DNA from 4 places in the Vogesella perlucida genome. Region 4 is predicted to be linked to each of the others. Evidence: predicted binding sites of a transcription regulator. Region 4 holds the regulator's gene; each other region holds the start of a gene.
What was found. Region 4 encodes sigma-54, which starts transcription at its own class of promoters, with help from an activator protein. Its sites were predicted from a motif close to CTGGCACGCTTCATGCTT; they were not measured.
Positions count from the first base shown of each region.

Region 1: a site for sigma-54 is predicted at 1,531-1,548, ahead of ACZ9XP_RS01010 (HupE/UreJ family protein). Genes of this name have one in related genera too.
Region 2: a site for sigma-54 is predicted at 1,834-1,851, ahead of ACZ9XP_RS04390 (CmpA/NrtA family ABC transporter substrate-binding protein). Genes of this name have one in related genera too.
Region 3: a site for sigma-54 is predicted at 2,043-2,060, ahead of flgB (flagellar basal body rod protein FlgB). Genes of this name have one in related genera too.

Region 1 covers NZ_CEETRO010000001.1:191,955-196,150, reverse strand. Annotated here, with positions in the region: gene ACZ9XP_RS01015 (hydrogenase small subunit) at 1-552, opposite strand, end outside; gene ACZ9XP_RS01010 (HupE/UreJ family protein) at 895-1,473, opposite strand; gene ACZ9XP_RS01005 (ribonuclease E domain-containing protein) at 1,937-2,326, shown strand; gene ACZ9XP_RS01000 (ATP-binding protein) at 2,384-3,724, opposite strand; gene ACZ9XP_RS00995 (nickel-dependent hydrogenase large subunit) at 4,081-4,196, opposite strand, start outside.
Region 2 covers NZ_CEETRO010000002.1:425,899-430,094, forward strand. Annotated here, with positions in the region: gene ACZ9XP_RS04370 (substrate-binding periplasmic protein) at 1-254, shown strand, start outside; gene ACZ9XP_RS04375 (DNA-3-methyladenine glycosylase I) at 260-832, opposite strand; gene ACZ9XP_RS04380 (TfoX/Sxy family protein) at 825-1,082, opposite strand; gene ACZ9XP_RS04385 (ANTAR domain-containing protein) at 1,182-1,760, shown strand; gene ACZ9XP_RS04390 (CmpA/NrtA family ABC transporter substrate-binding protein) at 2,005-3,270, shown strand; gene ntrB (nitrate ABC transporter permease) at 3,282-4,160, shown strand; gene ACZ9XP_RS04400 (ABC transporter ATP-binding protein) at 4,162-4,196, shown strand, end outside.
Region 3 covers NZ_CEETRO010000010.1:40,966-45,161, reverse strand. Annotated here, with positions in the region: gene flgE (flagellar hook protein FlgE) at 1-467, opposite strand, end outside; gene ACZ9XP_RS14485 (flagellar hook assembly protein FlgD) at 497-1,174, opposite strand; gene flgC (flagellar basal body rod protein FlgC) at 1,191-1,601, opposite strand; gene flgB (flagellar basal body rod protein FlgB) at 1,604-2,014, opposite strand; gene ACZ9XP_RS14470 (OsmC family protein) at 2,210-2,629, opposite strand; gene tsaD (tRNA (adenosine(37)-N6)-threonylcarbamoyltransferase complex transferase subunit TsaD) at 2,736-3,761, shown strand; gene ACZ9XP_RS14460 (ATP-binding cassette domain-containing protein) at 3,891-4,196, shown strand, end outside.
Region 4 covers NZ_CEETRO010000011.1:67,166-71,361, forward strand. Annotated here, with positions in the region: gene lptA (lipopolysaccharide transport periplasmic protein LptA) at 1-163, shown strand, start outside; gene lptB (LPS export ABC transporter ATP-binding protein) at 160-888, shown strand; gene ACZ9XP_RS15295 (RNA polymerase factor sigma-54) at 894-2,297, shown strand; gene hpf (ribosome hibernation-promoting factor, HPF/YfiA family) at 2,357-2,677, shown strand; gene ptsN (PTS IIA-like nitrogen regulatory protein PtsN) at 3,016-3,474, shown strand; gene hprK (HPr(Ser) kinase/phosphatase) at 3,467-4,196, shown strand, end outside.

The DNA of each region.
Region 1 (4,196 bases), on a different contig from region 4:
GGGCTTGTCCAGAATTACCTGGTGTACCGGCGTGGCGCGGGTAGGGTTGGGTTTGGCCGCTTGCACGCAGCCCCAGCTGGCACAGGAACCCCAGGCGATCAGCGCTTTGGCGTCGGCCGAGACACGCTTGAGTTTTTCCACGAAGGGCTCGCCGCCAGGGAAGCAGAACATGCCGTCTTCGTTTAGCGGCGGGTTGCCCTCGATGGCCACGATGTACTCGCCTTTGTGCTTTTCCATGATCTCTTCCAGGATGGCTTCAGCCTGGTGGCCGGCGGCAGCCATGATGGTGTCGTCGTAGTCCAGCGAGATCAGCGACAGGATGGCGTCTTTAGCCAGCGGGTGCGCCGAGCGGATAAACGATTCGGTACAGCAGGTGCATTCCAGCCCGTGCAGCCAGATCACCGGCGTGCGCGGTTTGGTTTCCAGGGCCTGGGCGATGCGCGGCACAAACGCCGAGCCCAAACCCATCGAGGTAGCGGTGAGGCTGCAGAACTTCAGAAAGCTGCGGCGGGTAACACCCTGGCGCCGCATGGCCTGGTAGAAAGTCTCCATCGTGGTCTCTGCCTTATTCTGTTTTGTAGGGGGGTGGTTACAACATGGGTGGCAGCCTGTTACAAGAAGCGTGCCAGCTTGAATTGGTGTGCAAGGTGCTGTTTTTAATGGATTTTGTGCGGCACCCTGCAGCGGGGTGGTAAGCCGCTTTGCAGTGGGGGCGGCCAACTGGTTGTCTACTGTGCGGCCGCCTGTCTGCCGTGCAGGCAAAAAAATACCGGGCAGGCGCGGGGGGCGGCCTGCCCGGCTGTTGTCATGCATAACAACCAGGTTTGGATGGAGGAGTGTGAGCGGCAATACCACTCGTGCAGCCCTCGCCAGGCAAGGGCTGCGCGCGGGGTATTACAGGCTGCCTGCCAGTAGCCAGGCACCGCTGGCGGCAATGGCAGCACCGGTGGCACGGGCCCACAGGCTGGCGCGCGCCAGCAGGGTGTGGCCCGCTACCAGGCCGGCGGCGTGCAGGGCGGCGGTTGCCAGGACAAAGCCGGCCATATAGCCAGCCAGGCTGCCTGCGGGGGCTTCGGCACCGTGCGCATGGCCGTGTACCAGAGCAAATGCGGCAATCAGCGGCAGGCCGATGCTGGCCGGTACGCGGCTGCCGGCGGCTACCATCAGGCCCAGTACCAGTACCGACAGGGCAATGCCGGGCTCTACGGCAGGCAGTGCCATACCGGCAGCGCCCAGCAGGCAGCCGCCCAGCATGGCCAGCACAAAGGTGGCTGGCGCGGCCAGGCGTACCTTGCCCTGGTGCGCGGCGGCCCACAGGCCCACGGCCACCATGGCCAGCAGGTGGTCCAGCCCGCCTACCGGGTGTGCCATGCCGGATAGCAGGTTAAATGTATCGTTATGGCCGGTGTGGGCCAGCGCGGGCAGGGTGGCCAGGCTCAGTGCGCCAGCCAGCAAGCTGCGGGTCGGGGTCATCGGTGTCTCCAGGTGGATGCGTGTCTTGCCCGTTTTGGCCCGGGCATGCAGGCGGCAGTGCAGGAAGCATGCCAGCTACGGCAAGCGCTGTGCTGGCGGGGCAAGTGGCTGTTTTTCAAAGGGAAGGTGCTGCGCTGTAACGGCTGGCGTTACAGCGGCTGGCAAGCGGCTTTGCACTGCCGTGGCCGGGCTGGCAAGCAGCTTGCCTGTGCGCGGCGCGGCCAACTGTATGGTGGCAATAATATCTGTCACGCTGCTGTCATGTTGCTGCCTTAGATTGGGCCCTGCGCGGGTTTTGCATGGTTTGCCGCGTCTCTCCTTCTTTTGTTTCTGTCCCGTTTCGGATGGTTGGCCCGCTGCGGCGGGCTTTCTTTTTGATGCAGGGCTTGATGCAGGTCTTAAATGCTGGTTTGTCAGTGTGTTAGCCTGACACGGTTTGTCTTGTCACCTCAAAGGAGTCAGTATGAACGCTGCCAAACGTATCAAGAAGCTGATGGACGCCGGGGCCGACCCGCAGCAGCTGGAAACACTGAAACACCTGGCGCTGGCGCTGCAGCTACAGCAGCCGTACGAGCTGCACCGCCTGTACGAGATTGACTACCCGTTTTTCGAGATTGCCATCCAGCTGCTGCAAGACTGGCGCCTGGGTCATCATATCGACGCACGCAGCAAGCTGATAGAGCGCCTGTTTGGCGAATACCCCGAGCTGATGCTGCCCAGCGAAGCCGAGCAGCACCCCGAGCGGCAGCCCGAGCAGCCCGCCCCCGCCGATGTTGCGCCTGCCACCGAGGTGGCAGAGAAGGCAGCACCGGCCAAACGCACGCGCAGCAAGAAAAAACCGGCTGGCGAATAAACCGCCAGCACGGGCAAAACCCCCTGGCTGCCGCCATGCAGCGCAGGGGGTTTTGCTTTATGGCGTGCCGCTTGCTGCGGTGGGCAGGGTCAGCGTAAAGCAGGCGCCGCCGTCTGCCAGGTTGGCCGCTGCCAGCGTGCCACCGTGCTGTTCCACAATACCGTAGCTGATCGACAAGCCCAGGCCGGTGCCTTTGCCCACCGGCTTGGTGGTAAAGAACGGGTCGAAGATGCGCGCCAGGTTGGCCGCAGCAATGCCGGGGCCGTTGTCGGCCACGCTCAGGCACGCCCGGCCCTCGGCGCTGGCCAGGGTGAGTGTGAGGGCGGGGGCTGCTTGTGTCTCCACCGCGTCGTAGGCGTTCTGGATCAGGTTTACCAGCACCTGCTGCAGCTGGTTGGCCGAGCCGGTCACCCACAGCGCGCTTTCCAGCCCGTGGCACTGCACGTTGACGCGGTGCGGCGCGGCCTGGCCCACCCAGTGCAGCGCACGCTGTATTGCCTCGGCCAGGTTCACGCGCTGGCGGGTGTCGGTTTCGATGGCGGAAAAGCGCTTGAGCGCGTCCACAATGGCGCTGCTGCGTTGGGCGCCTTCCATCAGCCCGTCCAGCAGCGACGGCAGGTCGGCCAGCAGGCGGTCTATCTTTAGCTGCTGGCGCAGCGCGCTGGCGTCAGGGTTGGCCGCATGCACGGCGGCCAGATACTGTTGCAGCTTGCCGGCGTAGCGCTGCATGGCGTGGGTATTGCCCACGATAAAGCTGATAGGGTTGTTCAGCTCGTGCGCCACACCGGCCACCAGCCGCCCCAGCGACGCCATTTTCTCGGCTTGCACCAGCTGCGCCTGCGCGGCTTTGAGCGCCTCGTGCGCCTGTTTCAGCTCGGCATAGGCTTTTTTCAGTTCGCCCACCGGGCGGCCCACCGCCACAAAGCCGCTGTAGCGGCGTTCGCCGTCGTACAGTGCGCTGACGTTCCAGGTTACCGGTATGGCCTCGCCGTTATGGGCGATCAGGGCGATTTCGATATCGCAGCCCTCGGCATTGCCTGCGGCCAACCTTTGCAGCAGCAGCTCGCGCTCTGCCTCGCCCGGCACCAGGTCGGTGAGCTTGCAGGCGGTGAGCAGGCTTTCGCTCAGCCCGGTCAGCGACACCATGGCACGGTTTACCTGGCGCACCTGGCCCAAGGTGTCGCACACCACCATCACGTCGGTCATGGCTTCCAGCACGCCTTCGGTAAAGCGGTGCGCGTCGGCCAGCTCGCGGTGCTTGGCTTCCAGTGTTTCCTGCGATTGCACCAGCTCGGTGTACACCTGGTCCATGCGGCGTATCACGTCGATCCAGGCTTCTTCGGCCAGCTCGCCGCCCAGACGGGTGGCTTCGGCGCTGCTGCTGAGTTTGTCGGGCATGGCTTTGCTCGTTTCTCTGTTTATCAGCTTTTTCTGTGAGCCGTGTGAATAGGGCCGGATGATTGACGGACGATAGTGAATCCGCGCTGCGGATGGTGATGAACATAGCCGGTTCCGCCCGGCGGACGGGTTACTTTCTTTTGCGTCGCCAAAAGAAAGTAACCAAAGAAAAGGCGACCCGGGGCTGCTCGAAACCCCGCGCCTAACGGCCCGCCCCAGGCGCCGCCGAACTCGCCCCTTGCTAACGGCGCGGGGCTCAAACAAATCGGCGTCTCAAACCGTTTTGCCCGGCTCGCGCCAACGGGATGGGGCACATGGCTAAAGTGTCTGTATTCGCTCATGGGGTACAACCTGTTCTACTGCACCGTGCACACCTGGCACGGGTCGAAGCTGCGCACAATGTGCTGCACCGCCAGCGCCTGCGCGTCGTCGGCCACGGTACCCAGCAGGGCGGCTTCCAGTGGGCCGGGCT
Region 2 (4,196 bases), on a different contig from region 4:
AGGCCAATCTGCAAAAGCTGCTGGCGGGCCGCTACGATTACGCCATCGTGGGGGAGGCGGCGCTGCGCTATTACCTGCAGCATGATTTCCCCAAGCTGCCGCTGAACCCGCCGCAGGTGCTGCACCGCGTGCGGGCGCAGTGTGCGCTGTCGCCAGCGTCGCCACTGACCCTGGCGCAGCTGAATCAGGCTATCGGCCAGATCCAGCGCGATGGCAGCTACGCCAGGCTGCTGGCGGCCAACCCCTGGCACTGAGCCGCTTACGGGCGGTTGGCCGGGTGGCAGTGGCAGCTCACCAGGTGGTCGTTGACCACGCCGGTAGCTTGCAGGAAGGCGTAGATCACCGTGCTGCCGACAAAATTCATGCCGGCCTTTTTCAGTGCCTTGCTGATGCTGTCCGATAGCGGCGTGCTGGCCGGGGCCTCAGCCAGCGTGGCCCAGTGGTTCTGCACCGGCTGGCCACCTGCCTGCGCCCACAGCCAGGCGGCAAAGCTGCCGTGTTCACGCTGCATGGCCAGAAACACCCGCGCGTTGCGGATGGCGCTGTTGACCTTTAGCCGGTTACGCACGATGCCCGGGTCCTGTAGCAGGCGTTCTACATCGGCGTCGGTCATCGCCGCCACCTTGACCGGGTCGAAGTCGTGAAACACGCGGCGGTAGTGCTCGCGTTTGCGCAGGATGGTAATCCACGACAGCCCGGCCTGCGCGCCCTCCAGTATCAGCATTTCGAACAGCTTGCGGTCGTCGTGTACCGGGCGGCCCCACTCGTGGTCGTGGTAGGCCACATACAGCGGGTCGGTGCCGCACCAGCCACAGCGTATCGGTTCAGTCATGTTTTTTCTCCAGGTCTTCCAGTGCCATTAACAAAGCCAGGCGGTCTTCGCGGGCGACAGCTTGCCAGCTACGCCCGCTCAGTGCGCCTTCCAGTGCCCACAGCAGGTTCAGGCTGGGGCGCTGGCCGCTGCGTTTTACCTGCAGGTAGGCGGCTACGGCGCCCAGCTCGCGCAAGTTGGCCGCGTCAGTAATGCCCGCCGCCTGCAGCATGCGCCAGGACGCCGGGCCCAGGTTGGCGGTATGTGTCATGCCGCCAGTGTAGCGCGGCGCTGCTGCCAGCGTGTTGTCAGTGGCATGGCACAGACCTTGCTGCTTTTATGGCTAATTCACTCCAAAGACAGGTTACTCATGTTAAGCGTGATGCTGGTCAACGATGGCTCCGGCAAGGCCGCCGCGCTGAAAGAAGCGCTGGCGGCAGCGGGCGTGCGCGTGGTGGCCGAGGTGGCGGCCAACCTGCAGCTGGCCGACATGCTGGCTGCCGCACGGCCCGACGTGGTGCTGATCGACAGCGATGCACCGTCGCGCGACATGCTGGAGCAGGTATGCGTGATGGGCGCGCGCCATGGCCAGCCGGTGGTGATGTTTACCGACGACAGCCGCCGCGACACCATCCGCGCTGCGCTATCGGCCGGGGTAGCGGCCTATGTGGTGGGCAGTGTGGAGGCGGCGCGTATCCAGCCCTTGCTGGAGGTGGCCATCGAGCGCCACCAGCTGGAGCAGACACGGCGCAGCGAGCTGGCTAGCGCCCAGCAGCAGCTGGCCGAGCGCAAGGTCATCGAAAAAGCCAAGGGCCTGCTGATGCAGATGAAAAACCTGGACGAGCAGGCCGCCTATAAACAGCTGAGGCAGCGGGCGATGCAGCAGCAAAAGCGCCTGGCCGACGTGGCGCAAGAGATCATCAGCCTGGCCGAATGGCTGCAAGGCTGAGCCGTGCTGGTGCGTGGCCGCGCTATCGCGGTGCACAAAACCGCTAGCGGGACAGTAAAAGCAGGTTTTCAGGCTGGCACGACACTTGCTGAAGTGACAGCAGGCGCAAGGTAGCGCCAAGACATTCAACAGGAAGGTGCCAACGGCGGCGCAAGCCTGGGAGTACGGACAACGGCGTCCGTTGCCCTTTCTGACGAGAGGGCGACGGACGCTTTTCTTTTGTGGCTACCGCTAGGAGCAAACCATGAAACAGCGTCAACACCCCGACACCCCCCACACTGCGGCCAACGCCCGCCGCGACTTTCTCAAGGGAGCCTTGTCACTGATGGCCTCTACTGCCTTGCCCGCCGGCTTTATCCTGCCTGCGCTGGCTGCCCCCGTGGGCAAACCGGAAAAAACCGAGGTCAAGGTGGGGTTCATCCCGCTGACTGACTGTGCCTCGGTGATCGTGGCCGCCAAGATGGGCTTCGACAAGAAATACGGCATCACCATCGTGCCCTCCAAAGAGGCCAGCTGGGCGGCGGTGCGCGACAAGCTGGTGAACGGCGAGCTGGACGCCTCGCACGCGCTGTACGGCATGATCTACGGTGTGCACCTGGGCGTGGGCGGCCCCAAGAAAGACATGGCGGTGCTGATGACGCTGAACCAGAACGGCCAGGGCATCACACTTTCCAACCAGCTCAAAGACAAGGGCGCTACCACCGGCCCGGCGCTGGCCAAGCTGATCAAGGCCGAGCCGCGCGAGTACACCTTTGCCCAGACCTTTCCTACCGGTACCCACGCCATGTGGCTGTATTACTGGTTGGCCGCGCACGGTGTGAACCCGCTGACTGACGTGAAAACCATCGTGGTGCCGCCGCCGCAGATGGTGGCCAATATGCGCGTAGACAATATGGACGGCTACTGCGTGGGCGAGCCGTGGAACGCCCGCGCCATCGCCGACGGCATCGGCTTTACCGTGGCCACCACCCAGCAGATCTGGCCCGATCATCCGGAAAAGGTACTGGGCACTACCGGCGACTGGGTCAAACAGTACCCCAATACCGCCCGTGCGCTGGTGGCGGCACTGCTGGAAGCCTCGCGCTACATCGACGACGTGAAAAACCGCGCGGCAGTGGCCAAGCTGATCTCCGACAAAGCCTACGTCAACGCGCCAGAGCCGGTGATCGAGGGCCGTTTCCTGGGTGCCTACGAAGACGGCCTGGGCAAAAAGTGGCAAGACCCCAAGCTGATGAAGTTCTTCGACGGCGGCAAGGTCAACTACCCCTACCTGTCCGACGGCATGTGGTTCCTGACCCAGCACAAGCGCTGGGGCCTGCTGAAAACCGACCCGGATTATCTGGCGGTGGCAAAACAGATCAACCAGACCGCCATCTACAAAGACGCCGCCGCCATGGCCCGCGTGCCGGTACCGGCCAGTGACATGCGCAGCAGCAAGCTGATCGACGGGGTGGTGTGGGATGGCAAGAACCCGGCCGCCTACGCCGCCAGCTTCAAGATCAAGGCCTGAGGAGGTGTGACATGACGGTTGCCAAACCTGTTGCGGCCAACATGCCGCTGCCACGCCGCCGCAAGCCGGTATCGCCGGTGGCCCGCCTGGCCGCCACCCCCGTGCTGGCACCGGTGGTGCCGCTGCTGCGTGCCGTGGTGCCGCCGCTACTGGGCCTGCTGGCTTTTCTGCTGTTGTGGACGCTGGTGTCGCAGCTGAGCCGCGGCAGCCTGCCCGGCCCGGTCAGTACCTGGGCGTCGGCGCGCGAGCTGTTTGCCGATCCCTTCTACCAGAACGGCCCCAACGACCAGGGCATAGGCTGGAACATCCTGATGTCGCTGGGGCGCGTCGGCATGGGCTTTGGCATGGCGGCGCTGGTGGGTATTCCGCTGGGCTTCCTGATCGGGCGCTTTGATTTTCTGGCGCGCATGACGGCACCGGTGATCAGCCTGCTGCGCCCGGTGAGCCCGCTGGCCTGGCTGCCTATTGGCCTGTTGGTGTTCAAGGCCGCCAGCCCGGCGTCGATCTGGGTCATCTTTATTTCCAGCATCTGGCCGATGATCCTCAACACCGCTGCCGGTGTGCGTGCCGTACCGCAGGACTACCTGAACGTGGCGCGCGTGCTGCGGCTATCAGAGTGGAAGGTGTTTACCGTCATCCTGCTGCCGGCCACGTTGCCGCACATGCTGACCGGTGTGCGTCTGGCGGTGGGCACGGCCTGGCTGGTGATTGTGGCCGCCGAGATGCTCACCGGCGGCGTGGGCCTGGGCTTCTGGGTATGGGACGAATGGAACAATCTGAACGTGGAGCACATCCTGATCGCCATCTTCGTGGTGGGGCTGGTGGGTTTGCTGCTGGAACAAGCCCTGGTATGGCTGGCGCGCAAGGCCAGCTTCGGGCAGGAGAACTGATATGGACCGCTTTGTCGAGCTGGAAAACATCCGCAA
Region 3 (4,196 bases), on a different contig from region 4:
AACTGCCAGTCCAGCGCAGTAGACGGTGTACCAGGCAGGCCTGCGCGGTCGATCTTGATCGGCGCATCGTCACCACCGCCCACGGGTTCACCCACCAGGAAGTTGCCGTTGTTAACGAAATAGCCGTCTTTATCCAGCTTGAACTGGCCATTGCGAGTGTAGAAAGTGGACGTAGCTGTCGGGTCGCTCCACAGCTTGAAGAAGCCGGCACCCGAAATCGCCATATCCAGCGGGTTTTTGGTGGCCGTGATATTGCCCTGCTGGAACTGCTGCGCCACCTTGATGGTTTGCGAGCCAATACCGGACTCGGTGTCGCTCACGCCGTACAGGCTGGTGGCGTACAGGTCGGAAAATTCGGCGCGGGACGATTTGAAACCCACGGTACTGGCGTTGGAAACGTTGTTACCGATCACATCCAGTTGTTTGGCTGCGGCGTTGAGACCACTCAAACCTTGCTGAAAACTCATGATTCTCTCCTAAACTCTCACACCGCAAATCAAAGGATCTGGCTAATCTTGCTTACCGGCAAACGTTCGCCGGTAGACACTACAAACATCGGCACACCTTTTTCCCACGCCACGCTGGTGACTTTGGTCGGTGCCATCATGGTGGCATCTACCGCCGTACCATCCGCTGTCGCTTCCACTTTGAAGCTGTATTCGCCGTTAGGCTGGGTCGCACCATTCTCACCCTTGCCATCCCAGCTGAACACAAACTGACCCTGTTTCTGCGGCCCCATTTCGAAGCTATCGACGACAGCGCCGCTGCTATTGGTGACGGTTACCACCACCTGGCTGGCTGGCTTGGTGAACTCGATGGTGCCCACGGCCTTGCCATCGGTCAGCGTCAGCTTGCTATTGGGGCTCAGTACCTGGCGGCCAATCAGCATGGTGGCCAGTAGCGACTGGCTGGCTGCCTGGCTTTCAGTCATGCTCTTGACCGCTGCATTCACACTCTCCAGGCCGCTTACCGTGCTGATCTGCGCCATCTGACTGGTCATCTGGCTGTTATCCATCGGGTTCATCGGATCTTGCGCCCTCAGCTGCGTGGTCAGCAGTGTCAGGAAACGGTTCTGGATTTCAGCCGAAGAGTTACCGGTAGACGTATTACCAGTGGCCGCGGTGGGGTTCAGCGAGCTGTAATCGAAATTGGTCGAAGCAATACTGGTAGCCATGATCTAGTCCCTTGCCTTACTGGCCCAGCTGCAGGGTTTTCTGCAGCATGGTTTTGGCGGCATTCACAATCTCTACGTTGGTCTGGTAAGAACGCGACGCCGAAATCATGTCGGCCATTTCTTCCACCGGGTTCACGTTCGGCATGCGCACATAGCCTTTTTCATCTGCCAGCGGGTGGCCCGGCTGGTATTTCATGCGAAATGGCGAGGTATCCTCGGCCACGGCAGTCACGCGCACACCCGCCACCTGCGGCGTATTGGCACTCACCGGCACGGCTGTAAATACCGCATGGCGGGCACGATAGGGTTCACCAGTAGACGACGCCGTGCTTTCGGCGTTGGCAATATTGCTGGCCACCAGGTTCAGGCGCATGGACTGCGCGGTCAGTGCCGAGCCGGCAATATTGAACACATTAGACAGCGACATGATTACTGGCCTCCTTTGATGGCATCCATCAGACCGCTGATGCGCTTGTTCAGGAAGGTCAGGGTGGACTGGTATTTCATGGCGTTATCGGTAAAGGCCGAGCGCTCCACATCCATATCCACCGTGTTGCCGTCCAGGCTGCGCTGTACTGCGCTGCGGTGCTGCAGGCCACCTTCTACCGCACGGCTACCGGTGGCAGCCAGATGGCGGTTATCGGTTTGCGCCAAGGCCACCCCGCTGGCTTGCAGCGCGGCGGTCTGGCTTTTCAGCGCCTTGCCAAAGTCAAAATCCACCGCCTTGTAGCCAGGGGTATCGGCGTTAGCGATATTGCTGGCAATGACTTCGGCCCGCGCGGCGCGCAGGTCCAGCGAGCGCTGGAAGAAGTCTAGGTGGGAGGAGATTTTGTTCAGCATGGCTATTTTTCCTTGAGTCAGCCCATTTCAGCACAAAGCGTGCCAGCTTTTTTTGCCTGAAACCCTCAAGAAAAGCTGCCTGCTGCCGATTTACCGCCCCCGGCACCAACCAAGCGGCAACAGCGGCGGCAATATTTGCCGCAGCATGCAAAACGCCGCCCGCAGGCGGCGCTATCACAGACATGCCAAGCTGGCTTAGTCGTCTTCGCGAATCTCGAAGTCGTGGCTGATATCGGCGGTTTTGCCCAGCATGATGGAAGCCGAGCAGTATTTTTCGGCAGACAGGCTGATGGCACGCGCCACCACGTCCGCCTTCAGGCTGCGGCCAACCACCACAAAGTGGAAGTGGATTTTGGTAAACACTTTCGGGTCGGTATCGGCACGCTCGGCGTCCATCTCCACCCAGCAGTCACGCACGTCCTGACGCGATTTTTTCAGGATGGACAACACGTCGTAGCTGGTGCAGCCGGCCGTGCCCAGCAGCAGCAATTCCATCGGGCGCGGGCCCAGGTTACGGCCGCCACCTTCGGGTGCGCCGTCCATCACCACGGCGTGGCCACTGCCGGTTTCACCCATGAAACACACACCATCTACCCACTTCAGTCTTGCCTTCATGCTTGCTCTCCGATAGAAACAGGGCATCAGCCTAACATCGCCGATTTGGGCGGACAAAGAATCACCGGTAAAATGAAAAGATTATTTAGTTTTGAAGTGCACACACATGCTTGTTCTTGGTATCGAATCGTCCTGTGACGAAACCGGCGTCGCCCTGTACGACACCGAACGCGGCCTGATTGCCGACCAGCTGCACTCCCAGATGGCCATGCACGCCGAATACGGTGGCGTGGTGCCCGAGCTGGCCAGCCGCGACCATATCCGCCGCGTACGCCCGCTCACCGACGCCTGCCTGGCAGAAGCCGGTGTCACCCTGCAGGACATCGACGCCATTGCCTACACCCAAGGCCCCGGCCTGGGCGGTGCGCTACTGGTCGGCGCCAGCTACGCCAATGCGCTGGCCTACGGCCTGGGCAAGCCGGTAATTGCCGTGCACCACCTGGAAGGCCACCTGCTGTCGCCGCTGCTGGCCGAGCCACGCCCGGACTTTCCTTTCCTGGCGCTGCTGGTATCCGGCGGCCACACCCAGATCATGGCCGTGCGTGGCGTGGGCCAGTACGAGATTCTGGGCGAGACGCTGGACGACGCCGCCGGTGAAGCCTTCGACAAAACCGCCAAACTGCTGGGCCTGCCCTACCCCGGCGGCCCGCTGCTATCGCGCCTGGCGGAAGAAGGCGACCCGGCACGCTTCGAGCTGCCGCGCCCCATGCTGCACTCGGCCAACCTCGACATGAGCTTCTCTGGCCTGAAAACCGCCGTGCTGATGCTAAGCAAACAAGTAGAAGCCGAGCACGGCAGCATCGACGAGCAAGCGCGCAAAGACATCTGCCGCGCTTTCCAGGAAGCCATCGTCGAGGTGCTGGTAAGCAAGTGCATCAAGGCGCTGAAACAAACCGGCATGCAGCGCATCGTGGTCGCTGGCGGCGTGGGCGCCAACAAACAGCTGCGCGCCGCGCTGGACGACGCCACCCGCCGCCGCCAGTACCAGGTGTTTTACCCGCCGCTGAAGCTGTGTACCGACAACGGTGCCATGATCGCCTTTGCCGGCGCCATGCGCCTGAAATACGCCACACCGGCCGGCGGTTTTACGGTCAAGCCGCGCTGGGAACTGTCCAGCCTGCCAGCCGTATAAGCCCCCCATAAACCGCACGGGCTGACGCTGCCAGACGGCGTCGCCCGCCAACCACCACTCACCACACCGGCTGTACGCGAGCGCCGATTGTTCGTGTTTTCGGTGTGCTGCCGTGGCAAACAAGCCAACATGATCCAGCTAAAAAACCTTACCTTGCGCCGCGGCCTGAAAGAACTGCTGATTGCGGCCAACCTCACTATCAACCCCGGCAACAAGGCCGGCATCGTGGGTGCCAACGGCGCGGGCAAATCCAGCCTGTTTGCCCTGCTCAAAGGCGAGCTGCACGCTGACAGCGGCGACGCCATCGTGCCGCCACACTGGACGCTAGCCCACGTGGCGCAGGAAACCCCGGCGCTGGCGCAATCGGCGCTGGATTACGTGCTGGACGGCGACGCCGAGCTACGCGGCCTGCAGCACAAACTGGCGGCTGCGGAG
Region 4 (4,196 bases):
GGTACTGAGCGGCAAAGCGCAAGTCAAGCGCGGTAAAGACGTGGTCACCGGCGAACAGATCACCTACAACACCGCCACCGAGATTTACCAGGTGAAAGGCCAGGGCGGCAGCAACACCTCCGGCCGCGTCACCATCATCCTTCAGCCGCAGGAAAAACCATGAGCCAAAGCCGGCTGAGCATCCAGCACCTGAAAAAAACCTTCAAGAAGCGGACCGTCGTACGGGATGTTTCCATGGATATCGCCAGTGGCGAGGTCATCGGCTTGCTCGGCCCGAACGGTGCCGGCAAGACCACCAGCTTTTACATGGTGGTCGGGCTGGTCGCTGCCGAAGCCGGTGAAATCACGCTCAATGGTGAAGTCATCACCCACTTGCCCATCCACAAACGTGCACGGCTAGGCTTGGGTTATCTGCCACAAGAGGCGTCCATCTTCCGCAAGATGACGGTAGAGGAAAACATCCAGGCGGTACTGGAAGTGGCCGGTCTGTCCGGTGAGGTGCTGGATAATGAGCTGCAATTGCTGCTGGATGACCTGAACATCGGCCACCTGCGCGAAACCAACGCCATGGCCCTGTCTGGCGGTGAGCGGCGCCGTGTGGAAATTGCCCGCGTGCTGGCCACCAAACCGCGCTTCATTCTGCTGGACGAGCCCTTTGCCGGTGTGGATCCGATTGCCGTGATCGACATCCAGAAAATCATCTCGTTCCTGAAAGAGCGCGGTATCGGGGTGCTGATTACCGACCACAATGTGCGCGAAACGCTGCGCATCTGCGACCGTGCCTACATTATTTCCGAAGGCCGCGTGCTGGCCTCCGGCTTGCCAGACGAACTGGTCAATAACGAACAGGTTCGCCAGGTTTACCTGGGCGAGCATTTCCACCTGTAAGCGAAATGAAACAGACCCTCCAGCTCAAAGTCAGCCAGCAGCTTACCCTGACCCCGCAACTGCAGCAGTCCATCAAACTGCTGCAAATGTCCACACTGGACTTGTCCAGCGAACTGGAGCGCTACCTGCTGGAAAACCCGCTACTGGAGCGCAGCGACGGTAGCGATAGCCCGCCAGCAGAAGGTGATGCGCCCGTTACCCAGGAAAGCAGCAACGACACCGCCGAAGACCGCCAGCAAGACAGCATGGAGCTCACGGACTGGGGTAGTGGAGGCGGAGGCGGCAGCCACGATGGCGACGACGAATTCGACCCCATTCTCAATGCCCCCTGCCGCCCCACCCTGCGCGAACACCTCACGGCACAGATGCGGGAAACCCAGCTGGGCCGCCGCGATAGTGCCCTGCTGGCTTTGCTGATAGACGAGCTGGACGACGATGGCTACCTGCAAACACCGCTGGAAGAGGTAGCGGCCGAACTGCCGCTGGAGCTGGATGTCGAAACCGAAGAGCTGGAAACCCTGCGCAAGCTCATGATGCAATTTGAGCCCATGGGCATAGGCAGCCGCGACCTGGGAGAGTTTCTGGCGTTACAGCTAGCCAACCTGCCCGCGCACACCCCATCGCTCCCCCTGGCCCGCAAGCTGGCAGGAGAACACCTGGCGCTGCTGGGTAGCCGTGACTACACCCGGCTGAAGAAAATCCTGGGTGTGGGCGAAGCCGAATTACGCGCCGCGCATAGTCTTATTGCCACGCTGCGCCCCAGGCCCACCAGTGGTTTTGACCAGGGCGAGACACATTATGTCGCGCCGGATATCCATGTCGTGCGGCGCGGCGGGCGCTGGGTTGCCCAGCTCAATCGCGGCTCGCTACCAAAACTTCAAGTAAATCAGCTGTATGCAAACATGCTGCAGCAACGGGACAACAGCCACAACCTTTCGGGCCAACTGCAAGAGGCCAGATGGCTGGTAAAAAACATTCAGCAACGGTTTGACACCATCCTGAAAGTGTCGGAATCTATAGTTGAAAGGCAGCAAGCGTTCTTTGAACACGGTGAAGTGGCCATGCGCCCGCTGATATTGCGAGACATCGCAGACGAGCTGGGTTTGCATGAATCCACCATTTCCAGAGTTACGACCCAGAAGTATCTGCTATGCAGCAGGGGCTTGTTCGAGCTGAAATATTTCTTTGGTAATGCCCTGGAAACGGATAGTGGCGGCGAGTGCTCTGCCACAGCTATCAAGGCGCTGATACGCCAGATCATTGATGGCGAAGATGGCAAAAAACCGCTATCGGACAGCGCCATCGCCGACAAGCTCACGGCACAGGGTATTCAGGTTGCCAGACGTACGGTAGCCAAGTATCGTGAAGCTATGCAGATTCCGCCAGTTAGCCTTCGCAAGGCCTTATAGAAGTGCCAAAACACCGGTGCGGCCAGCCCGACCGCACTGTTAACAGAAGGAGTCAGGGTATGAACCTCAAAATTACCGGTCTACACCTCGAAGTTACCCCATCGATTCGCGAATACATCGAGAGCAAACTAGAACGCATCACCCGCCACGTAGATAATGTCATTGGCGTTAACGTGACGCTGTCGGTTGATAAACTGGTACAAAAAGCGGAGGTCAACGTTCATCTGGCAGGCAAAGATATTCATGTCGAATCGGAAGAAGCCGACATGTACGCTGCCATCGACACACTGATGGATAAACTGGACCGTCAGGTATTGAAGTTCAAGGAAAAACAGGGTGAACACCGGGTTAACGCCCAACAGGTCAACGCCACCCTGTAAGGCACATTGATGCACAACACGGGAGCCACCAGGCTCCCGTTTTTGTTTTCCTGCCGCAGCCAGACTATTTTTTGCCTGTCACACCGATTTCAATGCAGCACCATGCGCCAAACAGGGCAAAATGCGCATGCCCACATTTGGCCCCGAACCAAACTGTGCCACGCACCAGAATAGCCGGCTTGCCAATACAGGCAGTACCCGCAGCCTGCCTCTGTACGAGCGGATATCCGGCGTTGGCCAGCGGCACTTATCCGGCCCAGGCAGGTCTTATCCTGCCCTATTGCAAACAGCCGACTCGGCGTAGAATGGCCGACGGTTTTTTCCGGCAAATGTAAATCATGAGCTTGATTGGCAAGATTCTTCCGCAGCAAAACGTGCTGGCGGATGTAGACGTATCCAGCAAGAAGCGCCTGTTCGAACAGGTAGGCCTGATGGTTGAAAACAGCCATGGCATTGCCCGCAGTGACATCTTTGACAGCCTGTTTGCCCGCGAAAAGCTGGGCTCAACCGGGCTGGGTCAGGGTGTAGCCATACCGCATGGCCGGGTAAAAGGCCTGAAAGAGGCCACCGGCGTGTTTATCCGCCTGGCCAGCCCGATACCGTTCGACTCGCCCGACGGCAAGCCGGTTAACCTGCTGTTTGTCCTGCTGGTGCCTGAGCAGGCTACCGACCTGCACCTGCAGGTGCTATCCGAGCTGGCCCAGCTGTTCTCCAGCCGTAGCCTGCGTGAAAAAATGGCCAGTTGCGACGCTGTAACCCTGTACGAGTTACTCACCGGAAACGCCCCCCATGCCTAATATCAGTGTGCGCCGCCTGTATCAGGACAACCAGCACAAGCTGAGCCTGAGCTGGGTGGCCAGCCGCGCCGGTTCTGACAACCTGATTTCCAATGAAGAGCAGCGGCCAACCCAGGCGCTGGTGGGCCACCTGAACTTTATCCACCCCAACCGGGTGCAGGTACTAGGTCTGGCCGAAGTGGAATACCTGAACAAGCTGGAGCAAGCCGCCGCCCGCACCGCGCTGGACCAGCTGTTCCACAAGACCATGGCCGTGGTGATCGTGGCCAATGGTCAGCCCGTACCCAAGCTGCTGCACGACTACTGCCAGACGCACAATGTGCCGCTGATGAGCACGCCGCTGGAAAGCCCCTACCTGATGGACGTGCTGCGCATTTACCTGGCGCGCGCCCTGGCGGTATCCACGGTCATGCATGGCGTGTTTCTGGATGTGCTGGAAATCGGCGTGCTGATCATGGGCGACTCGGCCATGGGTAAAAGCGAGCTGGCGCTGGAGCTGATCTCGCGTGGCCATGGTCTGGTAGCCGATGATGCGGTAGAGCTATACCGTATCGGCCCGGAAACACTGGAAGGGCGCTGCCCGCCATTGCTGCGCGATTTTCTGGAAGTACGCGGCTTGGGCATCTTGAATATCCGCACCATTTTTGGCGAAACCGCCGTGCGGCCCAAGAAAGTACTGAAGCTGATCATCCATCTGATGAAAGCCAACGACCAGGCCATGC